4 regions of the Streptomyces sp. NPDC085927 genome follow, and region 4 is predicted to be linked to each of the others. Evidence: riboswitches for the same ligand, from Rfam matches in the RefSeq annotation. Region 4 holds a riboswitch; each other region holds the start of a gene.

Region 1 (7,556 bases), on a different contig from region 4:
AGGAACTGCCGTAAGGGCCGGCGACGACCGGAGCGGGGCAGTGCGGACCGCTGCGGGCCGGTGTGGGGCACTCTGCGAGCCGGTGCGGGCCGCACCGGGGCCGGAACCGAAGCGGCGGACAGGGACGGCAGGCGGGTCAGCCGGCCCGGTGCACCACCGCGTCGCACAGCTCGACCAGGGCCGTCTTCGACTCGCACTCCGGCAACGGAGCCAGTGCCGAGCGCGCCTCCTGCGCATAGCGCACGGTGTCCCGGCGGGCCTGCTCCAGCGCGGGGTGGGCGCGCAGCAGCCGCAGTGCTTCGGCGTGCCGGGCGTCGTCGCTGAGGTCGGAGCCGAGCAGCTCGCACAGGGCGATGTCCTCGGCCAGCCCCAGCCGGGCCGCCCGCTCGCGCAGCCGCAGCACGGGCAGCGTCGGGATGCCCTCACGCAGGTCGGTGCCCGGGGTCTTGCCGGACTCGTGGGAGTCGGAGGCGATGTCCAGGACGTCGTCGGCGAGCTGGAAGGCCACCCCGAGCCGCTCGCCGTACTGGGTCAGCACGTCCACGACCGTGTCGTCCGCACCGGACATCATGGCGCCGAAGCGGCAGGAGACGGCGACCAGCGAACCGGTCTTGCCGCCGAGGACGTCCAGGTAGTGATCGACCGGGTCCCGGCCGTCCTGCGGCCCCGCGGTCTCCAGGATCTGGCCGGTGACCAGCCGCTCGAACGCCTCGGCCTGCACCCGTACGGCCTCCGGTCCGAGGTCGGCCAGGATGTGTGAAGCGCGCGCGAACAGGAAGTCGCCGGTGAGGACCGCGACGGAGTTGCCCCAGCGGGTGTTGGCACTGGGCACCCCGCGCCGTACGGCGGCGTCGTCCATCACGTCGTCGTGGTACAGCGTGGCCAGGTGGGTCAGCTCCACGACCACGGCGGACGGCACGATGCCGGGAGCGTAGGGGTCGCCGAACTGGGCGGCGAGCATCACGAGCAGTGGCCGGAACCGCTTGCCACCGGCCCGCACCAGGTGCTGGGCGGCCTCGGTGATGAAGGGGACCTCACTCTTCGTGGCCTCGAGCAGCCCTTCCTCGACAGCCGTCATACCGGCCTGGACATCGGCCTCCAGAGCCTGGTCCCGCACGCTCAGCCCGAACGGCCCGACGACGGTCACGAGGGGTCTCCTGTCTGCTGGTGTCCACTGGCGCTTAGACGTCTTGCACAGTTTGTCGATAGGTCGCTGACATCACTCGAGTCAGCGTATCCGGTCATGTTTCGATCACCGCCAGCACCCACATTCCCCGGACTCACCTGCACACGCGTACACGGCGTCTCACGGCACCCTCCGATATCGGATCACCATCAGACCTTTTCTGATCAGTTGGTAACAAAGGATATTCCTCGCCTTTCGGGCATGACGATCCGCCCCGGGGTTCACCCTCGGGACGCACCCTCAGGGCGCCTCCGAAGCACGATCCGGCACGCGATCCGGCACGCAGACCATCCTGCCCGCCCGGGCGCGCGATTTGTCGTAATTACCAAGTAAATCCCTTTTGGTGGCACATGTGAACGCGCGGTGCGGCCAGTGAAGTGAGTCACGCACCCCCCGGCGCGCCCACCCCTCACGCCCACCGGCGATTTCCCTTGCCCCGAAAGCGAGTTGACCCTTGGCGTCCGCAAAGGGGCAAGTGCCGCAAACGCCTCGATGCAAGATCAAACAGCATGATCCGTGACGGTCGCACTTGTTCCCGACAAGTGCACTCGCATACGTTCCCGGCCTGTCGGGCGGACGCCGAATCCTGCCACCGCCCGCGCCACCCATCGATGAACTCACGCACGGCAGGAGCGGGGGACCCAGGTAAGCCGCCGGACCGGTTCGCACCCGGAACGGCTCGGGGTGAAGCCATGCCCGCAGGGGCACGGCCGGGCACTCTCCCGCCCGAACCCGACAGCTCACCTCGCAGGCGTAGGAGAGGAACACAGACATGACCGCATCCGGTTCGCCCCGCCGCTTCGGCCGCTCCCGCCTCGTCCGCTCCTTCGCCGTGGCCGGCGTCGCGGCGGTCGCCCTCCCGCTGTTCGGCGCCACCGCCGCCTCCGCCGCGCCCGCCACACCCGCCGCTGCCGCGACGTCCGCCGCCGGCACCGTGACCGCGTACCCGGACAACCTCGACGGCTGGATCCGCGAGTCGCTGTCCGTCATGGCGCAGCACGGCATCCCCGGCAGCTACGACTCCATCCACCGCAACATCCTGCGCGAGTCGTCCGGCAACCCGCAGGCCGTCAACCTGTGGGACTCCAACGCCATGGCCGGCACCCCGTCGAAGGGCCTGCTGCAGGTCATCGACCCGACCTTCCGGGCGTACCACGTGCCCGGCACGGCCTTCGACCCGTTCGACCCGGTCGCGAACATCACGGCGGCCTGCAACTACGCGGCGGACCGCTACGGCTCCATCGACAACGTCTTCGGCGCCTACTGAGACGCCCGGGCCCCTCGGGACACCGGGACACCGGAACGCCGGCGGCACCGGCCACACCGGCGGTACCGGGGCCTACCGGGGCACCCTCCCGGACCTGGGGCGGGGCAGTACGTGTTGGGGCACGTACGACTCCGCTCCGCCGAACAACCGCTCGAGGACGACGGCCACCCCGTCGTCCTCGTTCGACGTGGTGACCTCGTCGGCCACCGCCTTGAGCTCGGGGTGGGCGTTGGCCATGGCGACCCCGTGGGCCGCCCAGTCGAACATCGGGATGTCATTGGGCATGTCGCCGAAGGCGACGGTCCGCCCGGGCTCCAGCCCCAGGTGCTCGGCGGCCAGCGCGAGACCGGTCGCCTTGGTCACACCGCACGGCTGGAGCTCCACGGTGCCCGGACCCGACATGGTGACCGTGGCCAGCGAGCCGACCGCCGAACGGGCCGTCGCCGCCAACTCGTCGTCGGTCAGGTGGGGATGGCGCAGCAGTACCTTGCTGATCGGCCGGGCCCACAGGTCGTCCCGCCGTTCGACCCGCACGGCGGGCAGCGTCGGGTGCGGCATCAGATAGCCCGGCTCGATCAGGGTGAGTCCGTCCACCCCGTCCTGGTCGACCGCGGCGTACAGCTCCCCGACCTCGGCCTCGATCTTGCCGAGCGCGGCCTCCGCCAGTTCCCGGTCCAGGGTGACCGACCACAGCAGCCGGTCCGTGCCGGCCTCGTACACCTGCGCGCCCTGTCCGCACACCGCGAGCCCGGTGGCCCCCAGATCGTTCAGGAGCGGCCGCACCCTGGGCGCCGGGCGCCCCGTCACCACGAGGTGCCGGGCACCGGCCCGCGCCGCCAGCGCCAGCGCGGCGAGGGAGCGGTCGGAGAGGGTGTCGTCGCCGCGCAGCAGCGTCCCGTCCAGGTCGGTGGCGATGAGCGAGCAATCGGTGGGTGCGGCCATGATCAGAGAATACGGATACCGGGTCCGCCCGACTCACCACGCCCGGCCCCGCCCCACCCGCCCGACCCCGCCCCACCCGTCCCGCCCCGCCCGTCTCACTGCGTCCGTCTCGCCCCGTCCCACCCAGCCCGGCTCTCCCCGCCTCGCCCGCTCCGCCTCGCCGGTTCCGCCTGGCCCGCTCCGCCCGAGGTGCCGCGCCCGGGGCACCATCCGCGGCCTCTGCACCACTTGGCAACAACATGCTCCGCTACCTACCGCCCTCGTGCTCTTGGGCGGTACCTTCCAAGTGTCCAGGGGGGACTTGATCGGGGGGTCAGGTGAGCAGTGGACGCACGCGTGTGCTGAGGCTCGAGGAGCTCGGCGAGGGGGAACGGGAACGGTGGCGTGAGCTGCGTGCCGCGACGGAGGCACCGCGCAGCCCTTTCATGGAACCGGAGTTCGCCACCGCCGTGTCCAGGGTGCGCCCGCAGGCCCGGGTCGCGGTGCTGTACGAGGGGGCGTCCGCCGAGCCGGCCGGATTCCTGCCGTACGAGCGGGGCGCGCTGGGGCAGGGCCGGGCGATCGGGCTCGGCGTCTCGGACTGCCAGGGCGCCGTCCTGCGTCCGGGTCTGGCGCTGGAGACCGGTGAACTGCTGCGTGCCTGCTCGGTGTCGAGCTTCGCCTTCGACAACCTGGAGGCGGACCAGACCCTGTTCGTCCCGCACGCGGCCGAGGAGCACGCCACCTTCGTCATCGACGTGGAGAAGGGGTACGAGACCTACGAGTCCGTACTGCGCGGCCAGTCGCCGAAGTTCCTGAAGACCACCCTGGCCAAGGAGCGCCGGCTGGATCGCCAGGCCGGACCGGTGCGGTTCGTGTTCGACGAACGCGATCCGGCCGTGCTCCGCACGCTCATCGGATGGAAGTCGGCGCAGTACCGCAGGACCGGGCGCCGCGACCGGTTCGCGCAGGAGTGGATCACCCGGCTCGTGGGCCGCCTGGCCGGGACCCGGGCTCCGGAGTGCACGGGCACGCTGTCCGTCCTGTACGCCGGGGACCGTCCCGTCGCGGCCCACTTCGGCCTGCGCTCGGCCTCGGTACTGGCCTGCTGGTTCCCGGCGTACGACCCGGAGTTCGCGAAGTTCTCGCCGGGGCTCGTACTGCATCTGCGGATGGCCGAGGCGGCGGCCGGCGAGGGCATCGGCCTGCTCGACATGGGACGCGGCCCGGCCGAGTACAAGGACGCGCTGAAGACGGGTGAACGCGCCGTCTACGAAGGGGAGGCGACGCGTCCGGGCCTGGGCGCCACGCTTCAGTTGCTGCGCCGAGAGCCCGCCCGCCGCGCGCACGGCTTCGTCGTCGCCCGGCCGCGTCTCGCCTCGCTGGCGTCGCGGACCTTGAGGGGGGCGGCCCGGCTGCGCCGGCCGTGAGTGGTCCCGGCCGCGAGGGCCACTGCGGACGGCAACGGCCGCTCGTGGCAACCGTTCAGCCATTCAACCGTTCGTGAGGAGGGGAGGGCTCATGTCCCGCACAGCACGTACGCAGGAGGAGATACGGCGGTTCCTGGACATCGGTGCGGTTCAGGTCGCCGAACTGGACCTGAGCGGTGAGGAAGCCGCCCTGAGACCCGGTCCGGGGAGCCCGCCGGTGACGCACGGCGAGGTGTTCCTGCTGGTCAGGAGAGACGGCCTGCCGGTGGGCACGCTGCTGGGGAGGGTCCCGGAGGGCGACGATCCGGCGAAGGTCCTGACAGCGCTCGCCCGGCAGGAGCAGGGGCAGGGGCAGGGGCAGGGACAGGAGAAGGGGGAGGCGCAAGGACAGGGGCGAGGACAAGGGCACGACACGGCGGAGGCGGCCATGGAGACCACCGGGCCGCCACCACCCTTCACCTCGGTCGTCGTGGCCACCCGGGAGCGGGCCGGACAGCTCGCCCGCGCCCTCGACTCGCTCCTCACCCAGGACCATCCGCACTTCGAGATCGTCGTCGTCGACAACGCGCCCGTGACGGACGGGACACGCGACCTGGTGCACCGGAAGTACGGGGAGCGCGTGCGGTACGTGCACGAGCCGGTCCCCGGACTCGCGACCGCGCACAACACCGGGCTCGCCCACGCCCTGGGCGAGGTGATCGCGTTCACCGACGACGACGTCGTCGCCGACGCCCGCTGGCTCACCGAGCTGACCGCGCCCTTCGCCGCCGACCCGGAACTCGGCTGTGCCACCGGCCTGATCCTGCCCGCCCGGCTGCGCACCCCCGCCCAGGTCCTGCTGGAGAGCCACGGCGGCTTCGCGAAGGGGTTCACGCCGACGACGTACGACCCGCGGAACCCGCCCCGCGACGAACCGCTGTTCCCCTTCACCGCGGGCCGGTTCGGCTCCGGGGCGAACATGGCGTTCCGTACGGAGGTGCTGCGCGCGGTCGGCGGTTTCGACCCGGCCACCGGTGCCGGGACGCCCGCCCGGGGCGGCGACGACCTGTACGGGTTCGTCCGGGTCCTCGCCCAGGGGCACAGGCTCCACTACACGCCCCGGGCGCTGGTGTGGCACCACCACCGGGAGACCTGGGCCGATCTGGAGACCCAGGCGTTCGGCTACGGCGCCGGCCTCACCGCCTACCTCACGGCGATCCTGGTCAACCGGCCCGCGCTGCTGCCCGCGTTCCTCGCCCGGCTGCCCCGCGGCCTGTCCCACGCCCGCGGCCTCACCGCCGTACGGGAGACCGGGGACGCCGGGGGCGCCGGGGGCGGCTCAGCCGCTCCGGGCAACCACGACACCCGCACCACCCATCCCTGGCCGCGCCGCCTCTCACGGCTGCAGCGCAGGGGGATGCTGTACGGCCCGCTCGGCTATCTGCGGGCCCGGCGGGCGGCGGGCGGTACGACGGGGAAGTCGCCTTCCGGCGGGCGGGCGGCCGGGGGTGCGCGATGACGGCGTCGTCCTCGCAGGATCCGGCGGTGCGAAGAACCCGGGACGCATCGGGTGACAAGGGCGGCGGGGAGGCCGCGGAGCGTCCGGCCGTCCCGGTGTTCCTCTACCACGCCGTGATGGACGACCCGCCCGACTGGATCGCCGAGTTCACCGTCACGCCGAGGGAGTTCGCGGCGCATCTCGACGCCCTCGAGGACAGCGGCCGCACCCCCGTCACCATCAGCACCCTCGCCGCCCATCTCGCCGGGCGGGCGCCCCTTCCGCCCCGGCCGGTGCTCCTCACCTTCGACGACGGCTTCGCCGACCTGCCCGGTCCCACCGCCGACCTCCTGGCCCGGCGCTCCCTGCCGGCCACCGCGTACCTCACCACAGGCGCCATCACGCCGGGCGGCCGCAGCCTGCTTCCGCCGGCGCCGATGATGACCCTGGACCGTGTGGCGGAGCTGGAACGTTCCGGCATGGAGATCGGCAGCCATACGGTCAGCCACGCCCAGCTGGACACGCTGACCGGGAAACAACTGCGTGCCGAACTGTCCGACTCCAAAGCCGTGCTGGAGGACGCCCTCGGCCATCCGGTCCCCCATCTCGCCTACCCGCACGGTTACAACAGTCCCCGGGTGAGGGCCATGGCGTCCCGTGCCGGGTACGAGACGGCGACCGCGGTGCGGCACGCGCTCAGCTCGGAGCGGGACGAGCGCTACCGCATCGCCCGGCTCATCGTCCGCCGCAGCCACACCGTCGCCGACGTCACGGCCTGGCTGGCGGGCGACGGCGCCCGCGTCGCCCCCTACCGCGACGGCCCGAAGACGATCGCCTGGCGCTGGTACCGGCGCACCCGGGCAGCAATCCGTGGACCGGAGTTCGCCGGCTGACTCACGGGCCGGTTCGCGGGTTGCATCACGGGCCGGTTCGCGGGCTGATCCGGCAGGTCGGACGGATCGAGTGGGCAAACGGGCGGGCGGTCGCGGTCGCCCGCCCGGTCACTTCACCGGCTGGTTCAGATGCGGGTCGGCCGCCACCTTGCGCAGGCTCTCCCACGCCGCCTCGTCGGCCACGGCCAGGTTGCAGTGCGGACCGGGGTCGCGGTGGTTCCACTGGAGCGCGGCCTTGACGCCCTCCAGGCCTTTCAGCACGGGCGGCACCTGGGCGTACCACTCGGCCTGCCGCTCCGGCCGGGTGGAGTCGGCCGCGCTGCCGAACTCGGAGAGCATCAGCGGCTTGTCGGCGGAGATGTTCTCGCGTATCCACTCGTGC
Region 2 (7,556 bases), on a different contig from region 4:
CACCGCCTTCGGCACCGACCAGCTCACCGGCGGCAGCGGCGTCTCCTCCGTCACCGCGGCGACGTTCTTCGTCCGTGTCGTCATGTCGCCGTTCGCGCACCCGCTCTTCACGGTCCTCACCGGCATCGGCTTCGGGACGGCCGCGCTCGCCACCGGGCGGCGGCGCCCGGTGCGCTTCCTGCTCCCGCTCGGCGGCCTGCTGCTCGCGATGGGCGTGCACGCGCTGTGGAACGTCTCCTCGACCCTCGGCGAGTACGGCTTCTTCGCCGTGTACGCGGCGTTCATGGTGCCGTCGTTCGGTCTGCTGACCTGGCTGGTGGTGTGGACCCGGCAGCGCGAGCTGCGGACCGTGCGGGAGGAACTGCCCGCGTACGTCAGGGCCGGCTGGCTGACCCCGGCCCAGCCCTACGCGCTCGGCTCGATGCGGGCCCGGCGCGTCGCCCTGCGGTACGCGCGCGGGCACGGCGGCCGGGCCGCGGCCCGCGCGGTGGCGCAGTACGGGGCGTACGCGACGTCGCTGGCGTTCCTGCGGCACCGGGGGCGCCGCGGCCGTGCGGGTACGGACTTCGCCGCGCGGGAGCGCGAGCTGCTACGGGAGCTGTGGCGGCGCCGCGACACGGCCCGTCCGGCCCTGGAACACGCGGCCCGGGTCACCGCACCGCCCGCCCCGCCCTGGCCGGTGTACGGGGCGTACGGCCGGCCCGGGGCGTACGAGGAGTACGGCGCGTACGGGAGGTACGGCGCGTACGGCGCCGCGAACCCCGCGTATTTGGCGCACCCCGGGTACCCGGCGTCCGGGCCGAACCCGTACGCGTACCCGTACCACCCCTGAAACGCCGGACCGGCAGCCCTGACGTCGGGGGGGCGTCGTCAGGACTGCCGGGGCTGTGGCTGAGAGAGCGCGCGAAGACCGGCCGGGGCCGGTGTCTCAGACGGTGAGGCCCTTCGACTGCAGCCAGGCCAGCGGATCGATGCCCGAGGTGGAACCGCCCGGGTGCACCTCCAGGTGGAGGTGGGCGCCGGTGGAGTTGCCGGTGGAGCCGACCCGGCCGATCACGTCGCCGGTGGTGACCTGCTGGCCGACACTGACGCTGATGGAGGACTGGTGGGCGTACCAGACCTCGGTGCCGTCGTCGAGGGTCAGCACGGTCTTGTAGCCGTAGGAGCCGTCCCAGCCGGCGGAGGTGATCGTGCCGGTGTGGACCGCCTTGATCAGGGTGCCCGTGGGGGCGGCGAAGTCCAGACCGGTGTGCTGGCCGGAGGACCAGTAGGCGCCGGCCTGACCGAAGGTCGAAGAGAGGGTGTACGAGGAGGTCGGCAGCGCGTACTGCTTGGCCAGCTCGGCCAGACGCTCGGCCTCGGCCTTCTTCTCGGCCTCCTCCTCCGCCTTCTTCTTCGCGGCGGCGGCCTTCTCCTCCGCTTCCTTCTTCGCGGCGGCGGCCTGCTCCTTGGCCTCCTTCTCCGCCTTCGCGGCGGCTTCGGCGGCGGCCTTGTCCTCGGCCTGGCTCTGCTGCTGCTCGACCTGGGCCATGATCCGGGCGCGCAGCACCTCGCCGGCGTCGGAGGTGCTGCCCTGCTCGGTCTCGTCGGCGACCGTGCCGATGCTGCTGAGCGGGGTGGCGGAGCCCTGGGGGGTTTCCTCGTCGGAGATGAGGGAACCGACAGAGGGAAGGTCCGGCATCGAGATCGAGACCGGCGGCTTGCCGGTCTGGGCGCTGGCCATGCCGCCACCGGCGACAGCGGCTATGACACCGACGCCCAGGACGGTGGAGCTACGGGCGAGGCCTCCGCCGCGCTGCTTGCCGACGCGATGCCGGCCGCGCACGGGAGGAAGGGACTCCGCAGTGGGGTTCCACTCCTCGAAGGGGCCCTCGTCGGTGCGGATGCTGCCGTAGCCGAAGGTGTCGCTGTCGCGCTGGCTCGGCATGAAGGGGGCCTCGGGGGCAGGCCGGTTCGACGCCACGTGGGCGCACTCCTTTCCTTCCTTCTCGCCTACCGGGTTAGCTGACGGGTTCGGAGCAGGAAGGTCTCCTACGCGCGTATACCGTCCGTGTCTCCACGGGGGCATGCACGCGATTCACCCCAAGGGGTTGGTTCCCCGGTTCCCTTGCGGGATTCGGCGTGTGCGCACGGAGCCGACTCGTGTGACGGCTGGGACGACCGCGCTGCGTTATCGAACGTTAATAGACGGAGGGCTCGTATTCCAAGCCGTTCCTCTTGATCGTTAACGATTCCCGTACGGACTTAAGCATCACGACCGCCCCAAAACGGGCGAGTTGACTTCCCCTCACTCGTCACACGTGATCTGACGGTGCATCATTTGTTATGCGCAGCGGGGTGCCCCGATCACCCGGCGTGATATTGGCGGGGAAGGGCTCGGAGACCGCGTTCTCGAAACCTCCGCCGGAGGACGGGCCGGAGGGCTGGAACGGGAATGAGAACGAGAACGGGAACGACCGAGGGCCGGAACCCTTTCGGATTCCGGCCCTCGGCCTTCAGTAGCGGGGACAGGATTTGAACCTGCGACCTCTGGGTTATGAGCCCAGCGAGCTACCGAGCTGCTCCACCCCGCGTCGTTGTGTAACCAGCATACGGCATCCGCGGGGTACTCCGCACACACATGACCGCCGCCCCTCCGTCACCGGCCGGTCAGGTGGCCGTTCGGTGCCTCGGCGGCCTCCTTGTGCTCCGGCAGGACGACGACCAGGGCACCCTCCGCGGCCAGTACTCCACTGCCGTCGGCGCCCGCCACGAAGGTGTCCGGCTCCCGCCACGCGGTGACCACCCGCCGTACCCCCGCGTCCAGGATCAGCCGGGCGCAGGGCGCCGGACGGGAGGCGCGGCGGGCACAGGGTTCCAGGCTGGAGTACACGGTGGCGGTCGCGAGCCGCGGGTCCGCGGGGTCGATCTTGGCGAGGGCGGCCTCCTCGGCGTGCACCACCGGGTCGCCGCCCTCCCGGGAGTGGCCGCGCGCCAGCTCGGTGCCGTCGGCCGCCACGACCACCGCGCCCACGCTGAACGCCGTCTCCGAGGGCGGGCACCGGTCCGCCAGTTCGCAGGCGAGGGCCAGCCAGTGGTGGTCGGCGGCCACGGGGAGCGGGCCGGTGCCGGGGGCGGTGGGCTCGTAGCGCATCAGGACGACGTCGCCGATGGGACGGGTCTCCAACAGCCGCAGCCGGCCGCCCTGGTAGGCGCCGGGGCCGAAGAGGCGGACGGCGTCCGGGTCGCCGACGAAGATCGGGGCGAGGATCAGCTGGAGTTCGTCGGCGAGCCCCTGGGTGAGGAGCTGGGTGTGGATCAGGCCGCCACCCTCGACCATCAGCCGCCGGACGCCGTACGCGTCGTACAGGTGCGTCAGCAGCCGCCGCCAGTCGAGGTCGGCGCCGAGCGGCACGATGTCGGCGGCGATGCCGTGCGCGCGGGCGCGCCCGGCACCCCCGTCGGTCGTGTAGAGGACCTTCGCACCGCCGGTGTGCCAGAAGTGTGCCGCCGGGTCCAGGTCGCCCGAGCCGCTGACGGTGACCTTCAGCGGGTATGCGGGGCGGCCCTCGGCGACCCGGGCGGCACGCCGCTCCGGCGCGTTGACCAGCAGCCGGGGGTTGTCGGCGCGGATCGTGCCGGCGCCGACCAGGATCGCGTCGACCGACGCCCGTACCTCGTCGACCCGGTCGAAGTCCTCCGGGCCGGACAGCAGCAGCCGCTCGGGGCCGGTGTCGTCGAGATACCCGTCGAGCGAGACGGCGGCGGACAGCAGGACGTACGGGTGGGGCATCGACGGCGCTCCTGACGGGGACGGCGGGCTGGACTGGGCGAAGCCAGGGCCGGGCCGGGCTGGCTGGGTTGGCCTGGCCTGGGCGAAGAGAGTCTTGCACCCGGTGCGTCTCCGCGCGGAGGGAAGCCGTACGGTGTGCCACCGCCCCATGGCGCGAACCGTACGGCGCGAACCGTACGGCGCGGAAAAGCGCGGTGACTCCGCCGCATCCGGCACCGGCCCGCGATGAGGGACCTTCCCCCATGCCTCGTGGGTGTCGTCCGCCACCTCGTTTGGGTGGCGTCACGGATGGCGGGCGCCGGGGGTCGGATGTGAGCGTGGAGAAACCCCCGGGCCACGGTCCCGGGATGCACAGGCCGTAACCCCTCGGGACCCGTGGGTGTACCGGCCGCGGCCCCGTATGGCGGAGAACCCCCGCCGACACGAAGGAGCGTTCCCCACTCGGGTCAGTCGGTCATTTTCCCCTCCGTCCCCGTGCTGTGGAAGGTGGTGACCCGTGGGACATGCCGACACCCTGCTCGCCATGGGCGGCGCGTTCCTCGCCGCGGCGTTCCTGGCCCGTCTCGGCAGCCGGATCGGGCTGCCGACGATCCCGCTGTTCATGCTCGCCGGCATACTGCTCGGCCCGCACACGCCCGGCCTGGTCCTGGTCGAGGACGCGCACGACTTCTCGATGCTGTCGGCGCTCGGTCTCGTCCTGCTGCTCTTCTACCTCGGCCTGGAGTTCCACCTCGACGACCTGAGACGGGGCGGCAAACAGCTCCTCAGCGCCGGTGGCATCTACCTGGCGCTCAACGTCGGCGCGGGGCTGGGATTCGGGTTCGCCCTCGGCTGGGGAGCGCGGGAGGCCCTGGTGCTCGCCGGGGTGCTCGGCATCTCGTCCTCCGCGATCGTCACGAAGATCCTCATCGAGCTGGGCCACATCAGCCGGCCGGAGACCCGCCTCATCCTCGGTGTCACCGTCGTCGAGGACATCTTCCTCGCGCTGTACCTCGCCGCGCTGCAGCCCGTCCTCAGCGGCGCCCAGGGACTCGGGGACATGGCGCTCCAGGCGTCCAAGGCGTTCGGCTTCCTGATGGTGCTCGCCGTCGCCGCCCGCTACGGAACCCGGCTGTTCGGCCGGATCATGGCCGTACGCGACAACGAGCTGCTGGTCGTCACCTTCCTCGGAACCGCGATCTTCGTCGCGGGCGTCTCCGAGGTGCTCGGGGTCGTCGACGCCATCGGTGCGTTCATGGTCGGTCTGATCGTGGCCGGTACCCCCGCCGCGCCCCGGATCCGCACTCTGGTGCACCCCCTGCGGGACGCCTTCGCGGCGATCTTCTTCTTCGCCTTCGGGCTGGCCATCGACCCGGGGGACATCGCCTCCGTCGCCGGTCCGGTGGCCGTCGCGGTGGCGCTCACCCTCGCGATGAACCTGACCGCGGGCCTCCTGGTGGCCCGGCTGTACCGGTACGGCGTCGACATCGCGGCCGACATCGCCACCACGCTCGTCTCCCGCGGCGAGTTCGCGCTGATCCTGGCCGCCATGGCCACCGGCGCGGGGCTCGACGACCGGCTCACGCCGTTCATCGCCGGGTACGTCCTCGTCCTCGCCGTGCTCGGTCCGGTGCTCGCCAAGCAGTCCCATCTGCTCGCGCGCGCCCTGCGCGCCGTCCAGGCCCGGCTGCCCGACCGCGGCTCGTCCCGGGACACCGGAACCGACCCGGACACCGGGCCCCCACCGGGCACGGGACTCCCCCCGGACCTGGACGCGGGGCCCGACGGAAACCTGGACGCCGAGCCCGTGCCCGACCGGGAGCCCGCCGAAGCCGAGCGCTAGCCGCACAGGAGCGGACGTCGGCCGCACGGAGAACGCCCGCACGGAGAACGCCGGCACGGGTAACGCTCGCCGGCCGAACGGAAGCTGATGCTTGATCAGGCTCCGGTGAGGCCCGTCAGGGTTCGATCAGCCCCACCCGGATGGCGTACCGGGTGAGTTCCAGCCGGTCCTTCAGGTCGAGCTTGGCCAGCAGGTTCGCACGGTGGCGCTCCACGGTCTTGGGGCTGATGACGAGGAGGTCGGCGATCTGCTGCGAGGTGTTCCCCTCGGCGACCAGCTTGAGGATCTCCTCCTCCCGGTCGGTGATGGCCTTCGCGGGCAGGTTCCGGCCGTCCCGGGCGAGTTCGAGGTAGTTGCGGATGAGGGCGTTGACGGCGCCCGGGTAGAGGAACGGTTCGCCTCGCATGGTGGCCCGGCAGGCCTCCACCAGGTCGCGGTCGGCGACGGACTTGAGCACGTACCCGGAGGCGCCGGCGCCCAGCGCCTCGAAGAAGAACTGCTCGTTGTCGTACATGGTCAGGATGAGGATCCGCGTCTGCGGCAGGGTGCGCGAGAGCTCACGGGCCGCCTGGAGGCCGGTCAGGCGGGGCATGGCGATGTCGAGGATCGCCAGGTCGGGTTCGTGGATACGGGCCTGTTCGAGGGCTTCGGCGCCGTTGTCGGCCTCGGCGACGACGGTCAGGTCCGGTTCGCCGTCGAGGATGAGGCGTACTCCCCGGCGGACCAGCGCGTGGTCGTCGGCGAGGAGGATGCGCGTGAGGGCGCCGCCGCTCTCGGTGCCGGTGGGGGTGCTGGTGGGGCCGGGCTCGGTCATGATCGGTGTTTCCGGTCGGGGACGGTGGTCACGGGCGGCGGGGTCCGCACGGGCGCGGGGCCCCGCACGGGAACGGGGACGGCGAGGCGTACTCGGGTCCCGCCGTCGGCGGCCGGGCCCACATCGAGGTCGGCGCCGACGAGCAGGGCCCGCTCGCGCATCCCGAGGATGCCGGCGCCCTCGGACGCGGTGCCGATGCCCTGGCCGTCGTCCTGGACGCGCAGCTCCACTCCGGAGGGGGTGCGGCGCAGGGAGACCTCCGCGCGGCGGGCGTTCGCGTGCCGGGCGATGTTGGTGAGTCCCTCCTGGGCCACCCGGTAGAGGACCAGTTCGGCCTCCGGGCCCAGGTCGGGCAGGTCGGGGTCGAGGCGGTGCTGGACCGTCAGGCCGGGGCCGCCGAACTCGGCGGTGAGTGCCTTGAGGGCGCTGGCCAGTCCGAGTTCGTCCAGAACGCCGGGGCGCAGCCGGCGGGCGATGCGCCGGATCTCGTCCAGGCTGCCCCGGGTGGTCTCCTGCACCAGGCTCAGTTCCTCCCGCAGCTCCGGCGGGGCGTGGTCGGCGACCCGCTTGAGCTGGAGCAGGACGGCGGTGAGGCTCTGGCCGACCTCGTCGTGCAGTTCCTGGGCGATCCGGCGGCGTTCGTCCTCCTGCGCGGACAGGGCGCGGGCGCTGCTCGTGGCGCGTTCGTCCTCGAGCCGGTCGAGCATCGTGTTGTACGTGCTGATCAGCTCGGCGATCTCCCCGCGCCCGGTGACCTCGGGGCGCTGGCCGGGGCGGAGCAGGTCGGTGGTGGACATGGCGCGGGTGACCCGCTGCAGCGGGGCGAGGCCGACGCGCAGCAGCAGGGCGTTGGCACCGAGCATGGCGGCCAGTCCCACGGTGAGCACGAGGGCCTCGGTGAGCAGGACCGGAGTGGAGACGGTGACCGGCCCGAGCAGCAGGACGGTGGCCGTGATCAGCACGACGGCGTTCAGCAAAAAGATCCGCCAGAACAGTGGCACCCAGTACCACCTCCTCACCGTGCTTCTCCGGAGCCGTCCGTCCGTCGTACGGCCGTCCTGCTGTGCTTATGCCCCGGCACCGCCGTGGTGCTGCCCTGCTGCCACCCTGGTCTCTCCCTGATACCGCCGTGACCCGGCCCTCTGCCC
Region 3 (7,556 bases), on a different contig from region 4:
GTGGTCCGTCCCTGTGCCGTCCTCGGGTTCCTGGCGGCGGCCCTCCCCCGGTCGCCACCCCCGGAGCCGGCCTGGCCCCTCCGGTCCAGCACGTCACCGGAAGCAGCCGCGGCAGCGGCCGCCGTCAGGCTCTTTCCGTCGCCCTCGGGACCATCACCGGGCTGTACATCCACGCCGCGCTCGCCATCGGCGGCCTGTCGGCCCCACGCGCTGCTGATCACACTCCGGCTGCTCGCCTGGACCGTCCTCGTCCGGCGCGCCTCACGCACCCTGCGCACGCCCCGCTTCCGGCGCGTGACCGCGAGGATCACAGCCGCGGTGTACCTCGCCCTCGGGGTCCGGACCGTGGCCACGTGAACCGGCAGCCGCCGTACGGACCTGGGGGGGGCGGCCCGTGTCCCGAGAGCTCCGGCGTCGAAGAATTCGCCCGTGGGCCGGGACTCCCGGGATGCGGACCGCGCCCACACGCACGTCTTCTACGCCTACGCCACCGACCAGGCGATCCCGTCCAGGATGTCGTGTTCGCTGACGACGACCTCCTTCGCGCCGGTGCGTTCCATGACGGCGAGGAGGACCAGGGCGCCCGCTCCGATGACGTCGACCCGGCCCGGGTGCATGGAGGGGATCTCCGCGCGTTCGGCGTGGGTGGCGTGGAGCAGCCGGCCGGTGATCTCGCGGACGCGTTCCAGGGTGACCCGGGAGTGGTGGATGGCCGTCGAGTCGTACGCGGGCAGGTCCTGCGCGATCGCCGACACCGTCGTGACCGAGCCGGCCAGGCCGACCAGGGTGCGGGCCTCGCGCAGCGGGACCGTCCGCTCGGCCCGGTCGAGGGCGGCCTCGATGTCGGCCCGCATCGCCGCGATCCGTTCCTCGGTCGGCGGGTCCATCACCGCCCCGTCCACCAGCAGGTGCCGCTCGGTCATCCGTACGCAGCCCACGTCCACGGACCGGGCGGCACGTACGTGGTCGTCGCCGACGACGAACTCGGTGGAGCCGCCGCCGATGTCCACGACCAGGAACGGGCGGTGCAGGTCCGCACGGCCCGTCAGTTCCTTGGTGGCGCCGGTGAAGGAGAACTCGGCCTCCTGGTCGCCGGTGATGACCTCGGGCTCCACGCCGAGGATGTCCAGCACCCCGCGCACGAACTCGTCCCGGTTCTCGGCGTCGCGGGAGGCGGAGGTGGCGACGAAGCGCAGGCGCTGCGCGCCGTGCTCCTTGATGGCCTCCGCGTACTCACGGCAGGCGGCGAACGTCCGCTCCAGCGCCTCGGGGGCGAGCCGGCCCGTGCGGTCGACGCCCTGGCCGAGCCGCACGATCGTCATGCGCCGGTCCAGGTCGGTCAGTTCACCGGTCGCCGGATCGGCGTCGGCCACCAGGAGCCGGATCGAGTTGGTACCGCAGTCGATGGCGGCGACTCGGGTCATCGGTCGTTCTCCTCGATCGGCTTGGCCGCGAAGTAACCGCCGTCCGAGCTCTCCACCTGCCATCCCTCGCCGGCGGGCGGCTCGACGGCCGTCACGCACGGGCCCTTGCGCCACCACTCCGGCAGCATCGCGAGCGCCTCGTCGCCCAGCGGGTTGACCCCGGGGCCGGCGGCCAGCGAGTGGGCGACCAGGACGTGCAGGCACTTCACCCGGTCCGGCATCCCGCCGGCGCTCGGGAAGTTCTTCAGTTCCTCGATCTCGTCGCGGCGCCGGATGTAGTCCTCGTGCGCCGCGCGGTACGCGTCCGCCAGCTCCGGGTCCGTCGCCAGCCGCTCCGTCATCTCCTTCATCACGCCGTTCGCCTCCAGCGTTCCGATCGCCGAGGCGGCCCGGGGGCAGGTGAGGTAGTACAGCGTCGGGAAGGGGGTGCCGTCGGGCAGCTTCGGCGCGGTCTCGACGACGTCCGGCTGCCCGCAGGGGCAGCGGTGCGCGATGGCGCGCAGCCCGCGCGGGGGCCGGCCGAGCTGCTGCTTGAACGCCTCGACGTCCGCGTCGGTCGGTTCGGTGCGCGGGGTCGTGGGCGGGGGCGTGTCCATACCTGTCTTTCTGCGGTTCTCGGCGGTTCTCGGTGGTTCTCTACGATTGTCTGCGCGGCTTCCGCGCGACTTCCGCGCGGGTCTCCGTACGACGGGCTGTCGCCGTCGTGCGGGGTCGTACGGGGTCGTGCGGTCGGCCCTGCGGGTTCCGGTGAACCGCAGGGCATCAAGGCTACGGCTCCGGGCTCACCGCTCGGCCGCGTCGGACTTGTCGACGCCGTCCCAGACGTTCGCGTACCAGGGGCGGGCGGCCGATCCGCGGTCGGCGCGCGGCTGGTCGGCCGCGCTCGGATCGATCACGATGTAGCCGGTCTCGCCGGGCATGACGTAGTGCAGCCGCGCGCGGACCTGCTGCTCGGCGTAGGCGTCGTCCTGCCAGCGCGCCTTCATGTCGCGCAGCTGTTCGACCCGCTGGCGGGTCTCGTCCTTCTCCTGCTGGAGGTCGGCGATGTCGGCGCGCTGGGACACGTACTGCCGCATGGGATAGGCGAGGGCCACGATCAGCGAACAGACCACCAGGGCGAGCAGCGCGGCCCGGCCGGTCAGCCGGGAGCGGCGGGCCTGGCGCTTGGTCTGCGAGCGGTAGACCCGGGCGGCGGTCTGCTCGCCGATCAGCCGGATCCTGGTCGCGGTGGAGAACCGGTCCCGGTCCTTCACGGCCATGTCCCCGCCTCCCGTTCCCCTGCCATACGCACGTACGTCCCCGGACACGGTACGGGACCGCGTCCGGGGACGTAGGGACTACCGGCGGGGACACGACCCGGGTCGTGTCCCCGTACGGGTCAGCCCTTGCTGCGCCTACTGGTTCGCGGAGCGCCGCGCCTACTGGTTCGCGGAGCGCTGTGCCTACTGGTTCGCGGAGCGCCGCGCCTACTGGTTCGCGGAGCGCCGCGCCTACTGGTTCGCGGAGCGAAACCGCGGGAAGGCGCTGCGGCCCGCGTACACCGCGGCGTCGTCGAGGATCTCCTCGATGCGCAGCAGCTGGTTGTACTTGGCGACGCGCTCGGAGCGGGCCGGGGCGCCGGTCTTGATCTGGCCGCAGTTGGTGGCGACGGCCAGGTCGGCGATGGTGACGTCCTCGGTCTCACCGGAGCGGTGCGACATCATGCACTTGAAGCCGTTGCGCTGGGCCAGCTCGACGGCGTCCAGGGTCTCGGTCAGCGAACCGATCTGGTTCACCTTGACCAGCAGGGCGTTGGCCGCGCCCTCCTCGATGCCGCGGGCCAGGCGCTCCGGGTTGGTGACGAACAGGTCGTCGCCGACGATCTGGACCTTGTCGCCGAGCTTGTCGGTGAGGGCCTTCCAGCCCTCCCAGTCGTCCTCGAACAGCGGGTCCTCGATGGAGACCAGCGGGTACGCCTCGACCAGTTCGGCGTAGTACTCCGTCATCTCGGCGGCGGAGCGCTCCTTGCCCTCGAAGACGTACGTGCCGTCCTTGTAGAACTCGGAGGCGGCGACGTCGAGCGCGAGGGCGATCTGCTCGCCGGGGGTGTAACCGGCTTCCTTGACGGCCTCGAGGATGAGGTCGAGGGCCTCGCGGTTGGAGCCGAGGTTCGGGGCGAAGCCGCCCTCGTCGCCGAGGCCGGTGGCCAGGCTCTTGCGCTTCAGGACCTTCTTCAGCGTGTGGTAGACCTCGGTGCCCCAGCGCAGGGCCTCGGAGAAGGACTCCGCGCCGATCGGGGCGATCATGAACTCCTGGATGTCCACATTGGAGTCCGCGTGCGAACCGCCGTTGAGGATGTTCATCATCGGCACCGGCAGCAGGTGCGCGTTGGGGCCGCCCAGGTAGCGGAAGAGCGGCAGGTCGCTGGCCTCGGAGGCGGCGTGGGCGACGGCCAGGGAGACGCCGAGGATGGCGTTGGCGCCGAGGGAGCCCTTGTTGTCGGTGGCGTCCAGGTCGAACATCGCCTGGTCGATCAGGCGCTGCTCGGTGGCGTCGTAGCCGACGAGCTCCGGACCGATCTGCTCGATGACGGCCAGGACGGCCTTCTCCACACCCTTGCCCTGGTAACGGTCGGGATCGCCGTCACGGAGTTCGATGGCCTCGAAGGCGCCGGTGGAGGCGCCGGACGGAACGGCGGCACGACCCGTGCTGCCGTCGTCGAGGCCGACCTCGACCTCGACCGTGGGGTTGCCTCGGGAGTCCAGGATTTCCCGGGCTACGACGACGTCGATGGACGGCACGAGCATCTCCTTCATGGATGTGACGTGGTTCAGCGGGGCCACGGGGCCCTGCGGACCCGAGCCTATCCGGCTCGGGGCGATCGGCCATCCGGTCGGCCGCTCCGCGGACAGAACCGAGAGTAAATTGTTTCCGAACGGAACAAAGGCGGTATCGGAAAACCGGGAGACGGGAGGCCGGCTCCGGCATCGCGCACGGACCCACTCCGGCACCGCGCACGGACCGACTCCGGCACCACGCACGGACCCACTCCGGCACCACGCACGGACCCACTCCGGTACCACGCACGGACCCACTCCGGTACCGGACACGGAAAAAGCCCCGCCCCGGCGCGTACGGGGGCACGCGCCGGGGCGGGGCAGGCACCCGTGGGGACGGGGCCCGGACTCGCGGCCGCGGCCTTACTTCAGGTGCAGCTGCTGGCCCGGGTAGATGAGGTCGGCGTCCTCGACGATGTCGTCGTTCAGCTTGAACAGCTTGTCCCAGCCGCCCTTGACGTCCTGCTCCGAGGCGATCGAGCTGAGGGTGTCGCCCTTGACGACCTTGTACTCGCCGTCGCCCTTCTCGACCTTCTCACCGGTCGGGGTGGTGACGGTCTTCTTGGCGGCCGGACGCTCGTCGGAGCGGGAGGCCTTCTGCTCGGCCGAACGCTCGGGAGCGGCCTCGGTGTTCCGCTTCGGGGACTCCTGCTGCTGGGACTCCTGCTGCTGGGACTGCTGCGAGGAGCCGCTGTCCTGGTTGCCCGAACTCTGGTTGCCCGAGCCCTCGGTGGAGCCGCCACCGGTGTGGGCGGCGTTGGACAGGCCCTTGCCGCAGACCGGCCAGGCACCCTTGCCCTGGCCCGCGAGGACCTTCTCGGCGATCTCGATCTGCTGGGCCTTGCTGGCCTGGTCGGCGGTGCCGGCGTACGCCGTGCCGCCGTAACCGGCCCAGGTGGAGGCGGAGAACTGCAGGCCGCCGTAGTAACCGTTGCCGGTGTTGATCGACCAGTTGCCGCCGGACTCGCACTGGGCGACGGTCTCCCACTCGGAGGCGGTGGCGGCGGAAGCGTTGCCGGCCGCCATCAGCGGGGCGGCGACAGCGGCACCGGTGACGCCGGCGACGGCGATGACACGGGTGGCCTTGGACGGACGACGGTGCTTGCCCTTGCCGGAAAACAGCATGGATGGATCCCCTCACCGACGCCTACGAGGTGAGCTGTCGGGTTCGGGCCGGTTGAGTTGCCCGGCCGCGTCCCTCACGGGACACGGCTTCACCCCTAGCCGCATCCGGCATCCCTCACCGGATTCGGCGCCTACCTTGGGTCCCCCGCTCCTGCCTACGGCGCATGACGCGACGACTGTTCCCGTGCTGCCACTGGCAGGATTCGGCGTGGCGGCAGCCGGGGCCCGTGATGACGAGCGGTCACGACCGTAGACACGGGCCCGGCGGATTATCAAAGAAGATCAGGCCTTCTGAGACCTATCTCTCATCATCTTTAAACCGGACATTCGCGGCAAAACGCAACGTCAATTGGCGCTGTCGACGCACTTTTTCGCACACCGGTCCGCCTGTCGCCCCGTCACCGCCCGACCCGCACCCGGCCACCGCTCGACCGGGAAGTGCCCGCGCCCCCAGCTGCCGCCCGGATGTCAGCCGTTGTCCGATTCGAACCCGAACGCGAGCGTCTGACCGGGAAGGATGAGGTTCGGGGCGGCCGCGCCCAGGACCTCGTCCCCTCCGCTGTACTGGGCGAGCCATCCGCCGCCGAGGGCAAGGGAGTCGGAGGCGACCGAGGAGTCGCTCCCGGCACCCGAGCCGGAGCTGCTGGACGGGGACGCACTGTCAAGGCCGCGCGTGAAGCCGAGACCGCCGCGTGAGGCGTGCCGGCCGGAGGATCCGGCGTCACGGTCCTCGCGCACCTCTTCCTCGGCGCTGGCGCCGCGGTGGCGGCCGCTGCCGGAGCTCTCGCCATCGGACGATTCCGAAGCATCTTCCTTTTGCCCCGACTTGTCCGAGTCGTCACCCTTGGCCGAGGCGGAGGGAGACGGGGAGGCGGAGGGGGAAGCGTCGGGGTCGACCGGTCCGCCCGCACCCTCCTCCTTCTCCTTGCCGTCCGCGGCACCCTTCGCGTCCTTCGCGTCCTTGGTGTCCTTGGTGTCCTTGGCGTCCTTCGAGGAGTCGGAGGACTGGGACGGCGACGGAGTGACGGACCTTTCGGAACCGGACTTGCCCGACGCGTCGCCCTTCGCGCCGGTACCGAGGTCGAGCGCGGGCGAGTCCTGTCCCAGGCCCCCCAGCAGCCCGCAGGCCCGCCACGCGCCGACACCCTGGTCGGCGAGGATCTTCTCGGCCACCGCTATCTGCTGGCCGCGGCTGGCCTGGTCGGCGCTGGCCGCGTAGTCGAGGCCGCCGTACTTCTCCCAGTCCGTCTGGGTCAACTGCAGGCCGCCGTAATAACCGTTGCCGGAGTTCTGGCTCCAGGAGCCACCGGACTCACACTCGGCGACCCGGTCCCAGGTCGAGCCGTCGGCCGCACTGGCCGCGCCGGCCCCGAGGAGGGGAATCGCGATGGCCGAGCCGGTCACTCCGGCCGCGACGATAAGAGCCGGAGCCTGGCGGGGGCGACGGTGACGACCGTTCCCGGAGAGCATGCGGAGACCTTTCGCAGACAACGGTTGCTCGCACGGCGATTGGAACTGTGGTATCGCAGAAGCGAGACGCCGTGCTTGATGGGTGAACGTATCCGCACTCGAACGTCTGTCACAAGTTCATGCCGCGCAGATCACATGAAGATCACAGAGTTGAGTGGGTGTCACCTTTACGCCGGCCCCACCCGAACTCGACGGACCGTGTCCACGGCGGACCTGACGGTCACTTGCGCGGAGGCAAAGGGCGGCCGGAGGACGGCCCGGAGCGGACTCGGCGACCATCCGGGTCATTTCGGAACGGGTGCCGGGCACGGTGCTCCGTAGGCGAGATCACATCGGCAGCGCGGTGAACCGCACCGGCAGTGTGCGCAGTCCGCGCATGATGAGGCCGCCGCGCCAGCGCAGTTCGGCCGGGTCCACCGCGAGTTCGAGGTCCGGCAGACGGGTCAGCAGGGTGGCGAGCGCGGTCTGGCCCTCCAGACGGGCCAGAGGAGCGCCGAGGCAGTAGTGGATGCCGTGGCCGTACCCCAGATGCTGGTTGTCGCGCCGGGCGAGGTCGAGCGTGTCGGGGTCGGCGAACCGATCCGGATCGCGGTCCGCGGCGGCCAGGACGACGAGGACCGGGTCGCCGGCCGAGATGCGCTGCCCGCCGAGGGTGAGTGCCTCGGTGGCGAACCGCCAGGTGGCCAGCTCCACGGGCCCGTCGTAGCGCAGGAGTTCCTCC
Region 4 (7,556 bases):
ATGCCGTGCCGCCGCGCGAGCTGCGAGACCACGTACAGGCCGATGCGCCCGTCGGCCAGGAGGCTGGCGACATTGACCTGGTCCGGGTCGGCGAGCAGGGCGTTCATCCGTTCCTGCTCGTCCACGGGCATGCCGAGCCCGCGGTCCTCGACCTCGACGGCGAGCCCGGAGGTGACGAGTCCGGCGCGCAGCAGCACCTGGGTGTGCGGCGCGGAGTACAGCGTGGCGTTCTCGACGAGTTCGGCGAGCAGGTGGATGACGTCGGCGACGGCGTGCCCGCGCAGGGTGCCGTCGATCGGCGGCACCAGCTTGACCCGTGAGTACTGCTCGACCTCGGCGATGGCCGAGCGCAGCACCTCGGTCATGGAGACCGGGTTGCTCCACTGCCGCCGGGAGACGGCCCCGCCGAGCACGGCGAGGTTCTCGGCGTGACGGCGGATGCGGGTGGCGAGATGGTCGACGTGGAAGAGGCCCTTGAGCAGGTCGGGGTCCTCGATCTCGTTCTCCATCTCGTCGAGGATGGAGATCTCGCGGTGCACCAGGGACTGCAGACGCCGGGCCAGGTTGACGAACACTTCGAGCTTCTGCTCGCTGCCCGCCTGGCTGGAGAGCTGGGACGCCTGGACGACGGCGGTGACGGCGCTGTCGTGGGCCCGGGACAGGTCGGCGGCGAGCCGGTCGAAGTCGTCGGCGTCCATGGGCGTCCCGCCCGGCTGCGTGCGCGGTGGCGGGCCGTCGCCACGGCGCAGGGCGTCCACGAGGGCGCGCAGGTCGGCCTCGCGCCGGGCCGTGCTCCGGCGCAGGCTCTCGACGCGGTCGTGCACGGACCGGGCCGCGCGGTCGGCGGCCACGGCGGCGATGACGATGCCGGCGAGGGTCACCGACACCGCGCCACCGAGCACACCCCACAGGGTCGCGCCCGGCCGTACGCCGGTGGAGCGGGCGAGGAACAGCACGGCGGCGCTGGCGCTGAGGGCGACCGCCACGGGCGGCAGGACGGCGAGTCGCAGCAACTGGGACCGTATCTGCGCCTCGGGGTGCGTGGGGGCGGGCCGGGCGGGCGGGCGTCCGTGCCGTCCGCCCTCCCGCCGGTCGGTGCGGGAGGGCGGACCGGCGGGAGCGCGGAGATCGGGCATGGGTGTCCTCGAACTGGTCCGTCGGTCCTGGGTGCCGGGGGAACGCGTGGGGCCGCGGCCGCCGGGCGCGCGGGACCGGTTCCGTGTTCCGCGCGGCTCGTCGCCGCGCGCGGCGGGCGGACGCCCGTTGCCGGCACCGGTGCGTGCCCCGGCCGGCGGCCCGCCCGGGGCAGCCGCGGCTGCCTGCGGCCCGCCGGCCGGGCCCGAGCGGCGGGGTGTGCCACCCCGTCCTCTCCCTCGTCCGCCTTCTGCCTGCACGTACCGGTCCCCGCTCCCTGATCCGATCTGATGGGTGCGACCCCGTGGCGCGATGCGCCGGGCGACGGGTGTCGTCGTGGTGTCGCCGTACCGGTCGGGGGCGCGTCGGAAGGCCGAGGGCGTCGGCCATGCGTCGCCCGACCGACACTCACCGTAGTCACCACCGCATCACGTGCGGTGGTCAGTTGACAAACTCACACGGACAGCGTCCCGCTCTGGTATGAGGCTTCGTACGACAGACCGATAAACCCGTCACCCAGTCGTCAAAGAACAGTCATCACTCGATCCGACCTGGTCAGAGATGGTCACCGGGAAACACCGAGGGCCGGGGAGCTCCAAGCTCCCCGGCCCTCGGTCTTCCGCTCGGCCGCCCTACCGGAGGGCCCCTCGGAAGACCTCCCCGCCCTGCGTGCCCTTCGCGGACATATCACTCACCGTAGCGATCAAGGCCAAGGCTCATTCCTCCCCCACCAGGTCCAGGTCCTCGCGGGAGGAGTCCGTGACGGGGTCGGGCAGGGGCCACTTGCGGCTCGGGACGTGTCCCACACCCCGCCACCACGGTTCGGCCGGCAGCTCCCCGGCGGGCTCGAACGGCAGGCCCGGAACGGGGAAGGCGGCGGGCTGCCCGACCGCGTCGGCCGCGGCCATCGTCCACTCGCCGGGTTCCGCCCACGGGTGCGGCGCCAGGTTGAAGGTGCCCCAGTGGATCGGCAGGAAGACCCCGCCCGGCCGTCCCTGCTGGAGGTCGAGGTGGGCCTGGAGACCCTCCGCGGGGTTCATGTGGATCTCCGGCCAGGAACCGGGCCCGGGAATCGGGTCCGAGTGCCCCTTGGGCCAGAAGTCCGAGTACGCGCCGATCTGGATCATCGTCGCGTCGAAGGGGCCGTGGGTGGCGCCGATGTCCTTGAAGCCGTCGAAGTAGCCGGTGTCGCCGCTGTGGTAGACGCGGTGCTCCTCGCCCGCGACGGCCCATGAGGCCCACAGGGTGTGCTGGGTGTTGCGCAGGCCCCGGCCGCAGAAGTGGCGGGCCGGGGTGGCGGTGAGGGTGAGTCCGCCGATCCCGGTCGCCTCGTGCCAGTCCAGTTCGCGCAGCCGGTCGGCGGGCACGCCCCAGTGCTCGAGATGGGCGCCCACACCGAGCGGTACGGCGAACAGCGTGTCCGTGCCGGCGAGCGCCTTGATGGTGGGCAGGTCCAGGTGGTCGTAGTGGTCGTGCGAGATCACGACGACGTCGACCGGACCGAGCGCGGCCAGCGGCAGGGGCACCGGGTGCAGCCGCTTCGGCCCGGCGAAGGGGAACGGGGAGCAGCGCTCACCCCACACGGGGTCGAACAGCACCCTCCGCCCGTCGATCTCCGCGAGCACACTGGAGTGGCCCATCCAGGTCAGGCGCAGTCCGGAGGCAGGCGGGCGGGCCAGGTCGGCGAGGGTGGTGGCATGCACCGGCAGGGCGCCGTGCGGGGCACGGTGGGAGCGGGTGTCCTTGTCGAAGTAGGTCTTCGCCAGGTCCCGGGAGGAGCCCGGGGGCCGGAGCCGGGTGGGGCCTTCGGGGTTCTGGAACACGCCGTCCCGGTAGTGCGGGGACCTGCGGATACGCGCCATGCGCTCACCGGTGGGCTCCGCGCCGAAGGCCGCGGGCCGTAGCGCACGGAGCCCGGAGCTCTGGGAACGGGTACCGGCCACATTGCCTCCAGGTGGAGTCGGTCAGACATTCCATTATGTGCGGCCGGTCCGGCGCCGGTACGCCTCACTGGCCGGAAAGCGTCCCGGAGCCGTGCACGTGCTCCCTCACTTCTCGGCGAAGGAACAGCCGGCGGTCACCGCCTTCGCCCACGCGGGCGGGCTCCGCTGTCCGGATCCCGCCGGCCCGGGAGCGGGAGCCGGAGCGGGAGGAACTGTCCGGGCGGGCCCGCCGAACCGGGAACGCGGACGCCCCCGGCGCGGGCCGCGCCCGCACCCGCTCCCCCCGCCTCGCGCCCTCCCGCCCCTCGTCATGCCACCGAGGCGATGCGCTCCTTGATGTCGTGCGGGGACAGCGCGCCCTTCGCCGTCACGTGGTCCCCCGACGACTCTCCCCGCAGCCTGCGCCCTATCCACGGCACCAGGTACTCGCGCGCCCATTGGACATTGTCCCGCCGGACGTCGAGGCTGCCGCGGGGCGGCAGCGGGGGCCAGGTCTGCTCCGGGTCGGCCGGGACGTCCAGGCCGAGGGTCTGTCCCGCGCGGAGCGCCACGCGCGTGTGCCCCTCGGGCGACAGGTGCAGCCGGTCGGTGTCCCAGGCCCTGCGGTCCTGGATGCTCCTGAGGGACCAGAGGTCGAGCACCGGGCAGCCGTACCGGTCGGCGACGGCCCGCACATGCCCGTTGTAGGTGGCGATCTTGCCGCGCAGATGCCTGAGCACGGGCACGCCACGGGTGTCGAACCCGGTCGTCACCAGAACCGTGCCGGAGACCGCCGCGAGCGCGGCGATCGCCCGCTCGAAACGCTCGGCCACCTCGTCCGGGTCGCTGCCGGGGCGCAGGATGTCGTTGCCGCCCGCACAGAAAGAGACCAGTGCGGGGGCCAGTTCGACGGCCCGCGGAAGCTGGTCGGACACGACCTGGTCGAGCAGTTTTCCGCGCACCGCGAGATTCGCGTACCGGAAGTCGCCTTCGGGACGCCGGTCGGCGAGAAGTACCGCGAATCGGTCGGCCCAGCCGACGAATGCCCCGTTGGGGCCGGGGTCGCCGACGCCCTCGGTGAAGCTGTCCCCCACCGCCACGTACGACCCGATCACTGCCTTGCTGTCATTCTTCGAATCGTCTGCCACAACCGGACATGATTCACCTTCGAATGTGACCTACGCGACCGTAGGAAGGCATTGACGGACGGTGAGATAAGCCACTCGTAAAGCGCCGGCACATTTGGAATAGCCCTCCGGGCGGGGACGTTGACCGGCGGGCAACGTGACGCACGGAACACTCCCGGTACTCCCCGTACTCCCTTTCTGTGGGCACACCCGGCACACCGGACGCACCGAAGGCCGGACCCGGGGATCGGGGTCCGGCCTTCGGCGGCGTGTCAGGCGGGTTGCCTCGGGGGTCAGCCGATGGAGACGCCCTTGCCGCGGAGGTAGGAGACCGGGTCCAGGTCCGAGCCGTAGTTCGGCGTGGTGCGGATCTCGAAGTGCAGGTGCGGACCGGTCGAGTTGCCGGTGGAGCCCGAGAGGCCGACCTGCTGGCCGCCGCTCACGGTCTGGCCGGCCGAGACGGACAGCGAGGAGAGGTGGGCGTACTGGGCGTAGTGGCCGTCGTCCAGCTTGATGACGACCTGGTTGCCGTACGAGCCGGCCCAGCCGGCGGAGACGACGGTGCCCGCGCCCACGGCCTTCAGGGAGGTGCCGGTCGGAACGGCGAAGTCGACACCGGTGTGGTAGCCGCTGGACCACATGCTGCCGGCCACCTTGTAGGCGGTGCCGAGGCCGCCGCCGGGCACCGGCGAGCTGTAACCGGAGGTGGCCGCGGCCTGGTTCGCGGTGGCCGAGCCGGAGGAGGACTTCGGCGCGGACCGCTCGGAGGCCTCGCCGGCCGTCGACGGCTTCGCCTTGGAGGACGGAGCCGACGGAGCGGCCGAAGAGGGCGCCTCGGAAGAAGAGGACTTCTTCGGCGCACCGGTCGCGGCGGCCTTGCCGTCGACCGAGAGCTTCAGACCGGGGTGGATGAGCGACGGGTCGCCGCCCACGGCCTCGCGGTTGTCGGAGTAGAGCTGCTTCCAGCCACCGTCGACGTTCTCGGACTCGGCGATCTTCGCCAGGTAGTCGCCGCCCTTCACGATGTACGTGCGGGTCTCGCCGTTCTTGTCGCCGTCGGCCTTCACGCCGTCAGACGTCTTGCCGGCGACGGCATACGACTGGACGGCCTTTTCCGGGGCGGCCTGCGGAGTGGCGGCGTTCGCTCCGGTGGCACCGAGAAGCGGCAGGGCGAGTGCGGCGCCACCGGTTCCGGCGACGGCGATGGAGCGGGTGAAACGCAAAGCGCTGGGACGACGGTGCTTACCCTTTGCGGGCATGACGAATTCCTCTCCGGCGCCTACGAGGTGAGCTGTCGGGTGCGGACTGGAGATGCCCGGCCGCGTCGAAAACGCGGCTTAACCCCAAGCCGTTCCGGAGACCGGAACAGGCAGTCGTACCTGTGGGTCCCCCGCTCCTGCCATATACGGGTCAGAGGGTGAAGGCTCCGGACAGCGGCAGGATTAGGCGTCCGTCCGGATCGATGGCGAACGTAGGCGACCGAGACGCAAAGGGACAAGCGCGATCTTCCGAGCGAAGGCGTGTTTTCGTGATCCATTGACCTGAAAACCGTCACCCAGAGTCGCCCCGGATTTTCGACACCCCGCGAATCTCCTTGCTGAATACCGGAATTACGTGAGCATGGCGACAACACATCGTCACCTCTATGACGATGCTCACCACCCCATTCCCATCTCCCTTCCTATCGGGGCACGTTATGGCGAAACTCCTTAAACGGACAGAACGCTCTAATGGGAGAATCTCGGATGGTTCGGCCGGGCCGGGCCGCAGGTCCGGCACGGGTCCGTCCGCGCCGGCGACTCCGCACCGGGAGCTCCACCGGGAGGGCCCCGTCTCCACTCCGACGGCCCCCTCGCCAACTCATTGCCCCTGCCAGGCATGTCGTATCGTCGGGTGACACCCGCCGGCGCCGACGCGCCGGCGGCGCAGAGTGGGAGAGGGGCCCCCGTGACGCAGCAGATCCCGTCGACCGAACCCGAGCTCATCGGAGTGCGCAATTTCCGTGATGTGGGCGGTCTGCCGACCGTCGACGGCCGCCGGGTGCGGCACGGGGTGCTGTTCCGCAGTGGCCATCTCGCGCACGCCACGGAGGAGGACGCCGCCTTCCTGTCCTCCCTGGGACTGCACACCGTCTTCGACTTCCGCAACGCGGCCGACCACAAGCTGGACGGGCGGGACATCGAACTGCCCGGCGTGCGCAATGTGAATCTGCCGCTGAGCGACCCGGCCGACGGCGCCGAGTTCTGGAGGATGGTCCGCGACGGGGACCTGGACCAGCTCCGCTCGATCCTCGCCGGCGGCAAGGGGGCGGAGCGGATGATCACCTCGTACCGCATGACGGTGAGGCAACGCACCGCCGAGCACTCCCAGGTGCTGCTCTCGCTCGCCGAGGAGTGCGTGCCCGCGCTGATGCACTGCGCGGCGGGCAAGGACCGCGCGGGCCTGTCGGTGGCGGTGACACTGCTCGCGCTGGGCGTGGAGCGGGACGCGATCTTCGACGACTACCTGAAGTCCAGCGCCGCGCACCGCCGCTACAAGGTGCGCCGCAGCGGCACCTCCGCCTCGGCCTACTCCCCCGAGGTCATGGAGCTGCTCGACCCGCTGTTCGACGCCCGCGCCGAGTATCTGTCGGCCGCGCTGGAGACGATCGAGGAGACCTGGGGCGGCGTGGACCCCTACCTCGAGCAGGGGCTCGGGCTCACCCCCGGGAACCGGGAGCGGCTGCGCGAGCGCATGCTGGACTGAGTGATCCCCCGGTCGGGCACCTGCCCGACCGGGGGATCACAGGACCGCTCGGCTCCTGCCGTGTCCGTCCGGGAGTTACTGCTTCGCGCCCACCTCGAACAGCAGATAGATGAAGCCCGCGAAGAGGTGCCCCACCACCACGTAGACGAACAGCCTCACCCACAGGGCGCGGGGAAACTTCTCCTCCAGGTCTTTCATGACACATCTCCTTGGGTGGGGCCCAGGCACAGGGCGGCCGTGGGACTCTGCAGCAGGGTGTGGACGAACAGCAGCTCGACCCCGTCGGGGTCCTCGGCGGCGATACGGTGCGGGGTCAGCGAGTCGAAGTGCGCGCTGTCGCCCGGGGCGAGGCGGTGCAGGGCGTCCCCGAGGCGCAGCCGCAGCCGCCCCTTGAGGACGTACAGCCACTCCTCGCCCGGGTGGACCCGCACGATGTCGCCCTGGGCCCCGTACGGGACCTGGACCCGCAGGGCCTGCATCCCGCGCCCGGGGGAACCGGCCTGCCAGTACGTCCAGCCGCCCGCGGAGGTCGGCTCCATGTCGCCGGCGCGCGTCACCGGCTCGCGGTCGGCGGTCGTCTCGCCGAGCAGTTCGGAAACCGTCGTACCGTAGATACGAGCGAGGGAGA

Evidence for each region. Region 4 has a riboswitch for cyclic di-AMP ahead of ACIF80_RS34335 (peptidoglycan DD-metalloendopeptidase family protein). Riboswitches for the same ligand answer to the same signal wherever they lie in the genome.
Region 1: another riboswitch for cyclic di-AMP. It lies ahead of ACIF80_RS04100 (transglycosylase SLT domain-containing protein); the one in region 4 lies ahead of ACIF80_RS34335 (peptidoglycan DD-metalloendopeptidase family protein).
Region 2: another riboswitch for cyclic di-AMP. It lies ahead of ACIF80_RS36525 (M23 family metallopeptidase); the one in region 4 lies ahead of ACIF80_RS34335 (peptidoglycan DD-metalloendopeptidase family protein).
Region 3: another riboswitch for cyclic di-AMP. It lies ahead of ACIF80_RS11410 (transglycosylase family protein); the one in region 4 lies ahead of ACIF80_RS34335 (peptidoglycan DD-metalloendopeptidase family protein).

The regions. Positions count from the first base shown of each region.
Region 1 is NZ_JBITSN010000001.1:885,894-893,449, forward strand. Features, by position in the region: gene ACIF80_RS04095 (polyprenyl synthetase family protein) at 137-1,147, opposite strand; cyclic di-AMP (ydaO/yuaA leader) riboswitch at 1,786-1,953, shown strand; gene ACIF80_RS04100 (transglycosylase SLT domain-containing protein) at 1,959-2,453, shown strand; gene ACIF80_RS04105 (HAD family hydrolase) at 2,526-3,395, opposite strand; gene ACIF80_RS04110 (GNAT family N-acetyltransferase) at 3,713-4,804, shown strand; gene ACIF80_RS04115 (glycosyltransferase) at 4,896-6,302, shown strand; gene ACIF80_RS04120 (polysaccharide deacetylase family protein) at 6,419-7,174, shown strand; gene ACIF80_RS04125 (glycoside hydrolase family 26 protein) at 7,283-7,556, opposite strand, start outside.
Region 2 is NZ_JBITSN010000029.1:16,127-23,682, forward strand. Features, by position in the region: gene ACIF80_RS36520 (PrsW family intramembrane metalloprotease) at 1-832, shown strand, start outside; gene ACIF80_RS36525 (M23 family metallopeptidase) at 929-1,963, opposite strand; cyclic di-AMP (ydaO/yuaA leader) riboswitch at 1,975-2,132, opposite strand; tRNA gene ACIF80_RS36530 (tRNA-Met) at 2,500-2,573, opposite strand; gene ACIF80_RS36535 (dihydrofolate reductase family protein) at 2,639-3,772, opposite strand; gene ACIF80_RS36540 (cation:proton antiporter) at 4,269-5,594, shown strand; gene ACIF80_RS36545 (response regulator transcription factor) at 5,710-6,408, opposite strand; gene ACIF80_RS36550 (HAMP domain-containing sensor histidine kinase) at 6,405-7,409, opposite strand.
Region 3 is NZ_JBITSN010000003.1:515,968-523,523, reverse strand. Features, by position in the region: gene ACIF80_RS11430 (exopolyphosphatase) at 483-1,424, opposite strand; gene ACIF80_RS11425 (DUF501 domain-containing protein) at 1,421-2,020, opposite strand; gene ACIF80_RS11420 (septum formation initiator family protein) at 2,207-2,683, opposite strand; gene eno (phosphopyruvate hydratase) at 2,915-4,204, opposite strand; gene ACIF80_RS11410 (transglycosylase family protein) at 4,604-5,365, opposite strand; cyclic di-AMP (ydaO/yuaA leader) riboswitch at 5,370-5,538, opposite strand; gene ACIF80_RS11405 (transglycosylase family protein) at 5,834-6,769, opposite strand; gene ACIF80_RS11400 (cytochrome P450) at 7,163-7,556, opposite strand, start outside.
Region 4 is NZ_JBITSN010000022.1:14,788-22,343, reverse strand. Features, by position in the region: gene ACIF80_RS34350 (ATP-binding protein) at 1-1,136, opposite strand, end outside; gene ACIF80_RS34345 (MBL fold metallo-hydrolase) at 1,851-3,077, opposite strand; gene ACIF80_RS34340 (SGNH/GDSL hydrolase family protein) at 3,386-4,171, opposite strand; gene ACIF80_RS34335 (peptidoglycan DD-metalloendopeptidase family protein) at 4,477-5,442, opposite strand; cyclic di-AMP (ydaO/yuaA leader) riboswitch at 5,447-5,609, opposite strand; gene ACIF80_RS34330 (tyrosine-protein phosphatase) at 6,131-6,928, shown strand; gene ACIF80_RS34325 (DUF6126 family protein) at 7,004-7,126, opposite strand; gene ACIF80_RS34320 (helix-turn-helix domain-containing protein) at 7,123-7,556, opposite strand, start outside.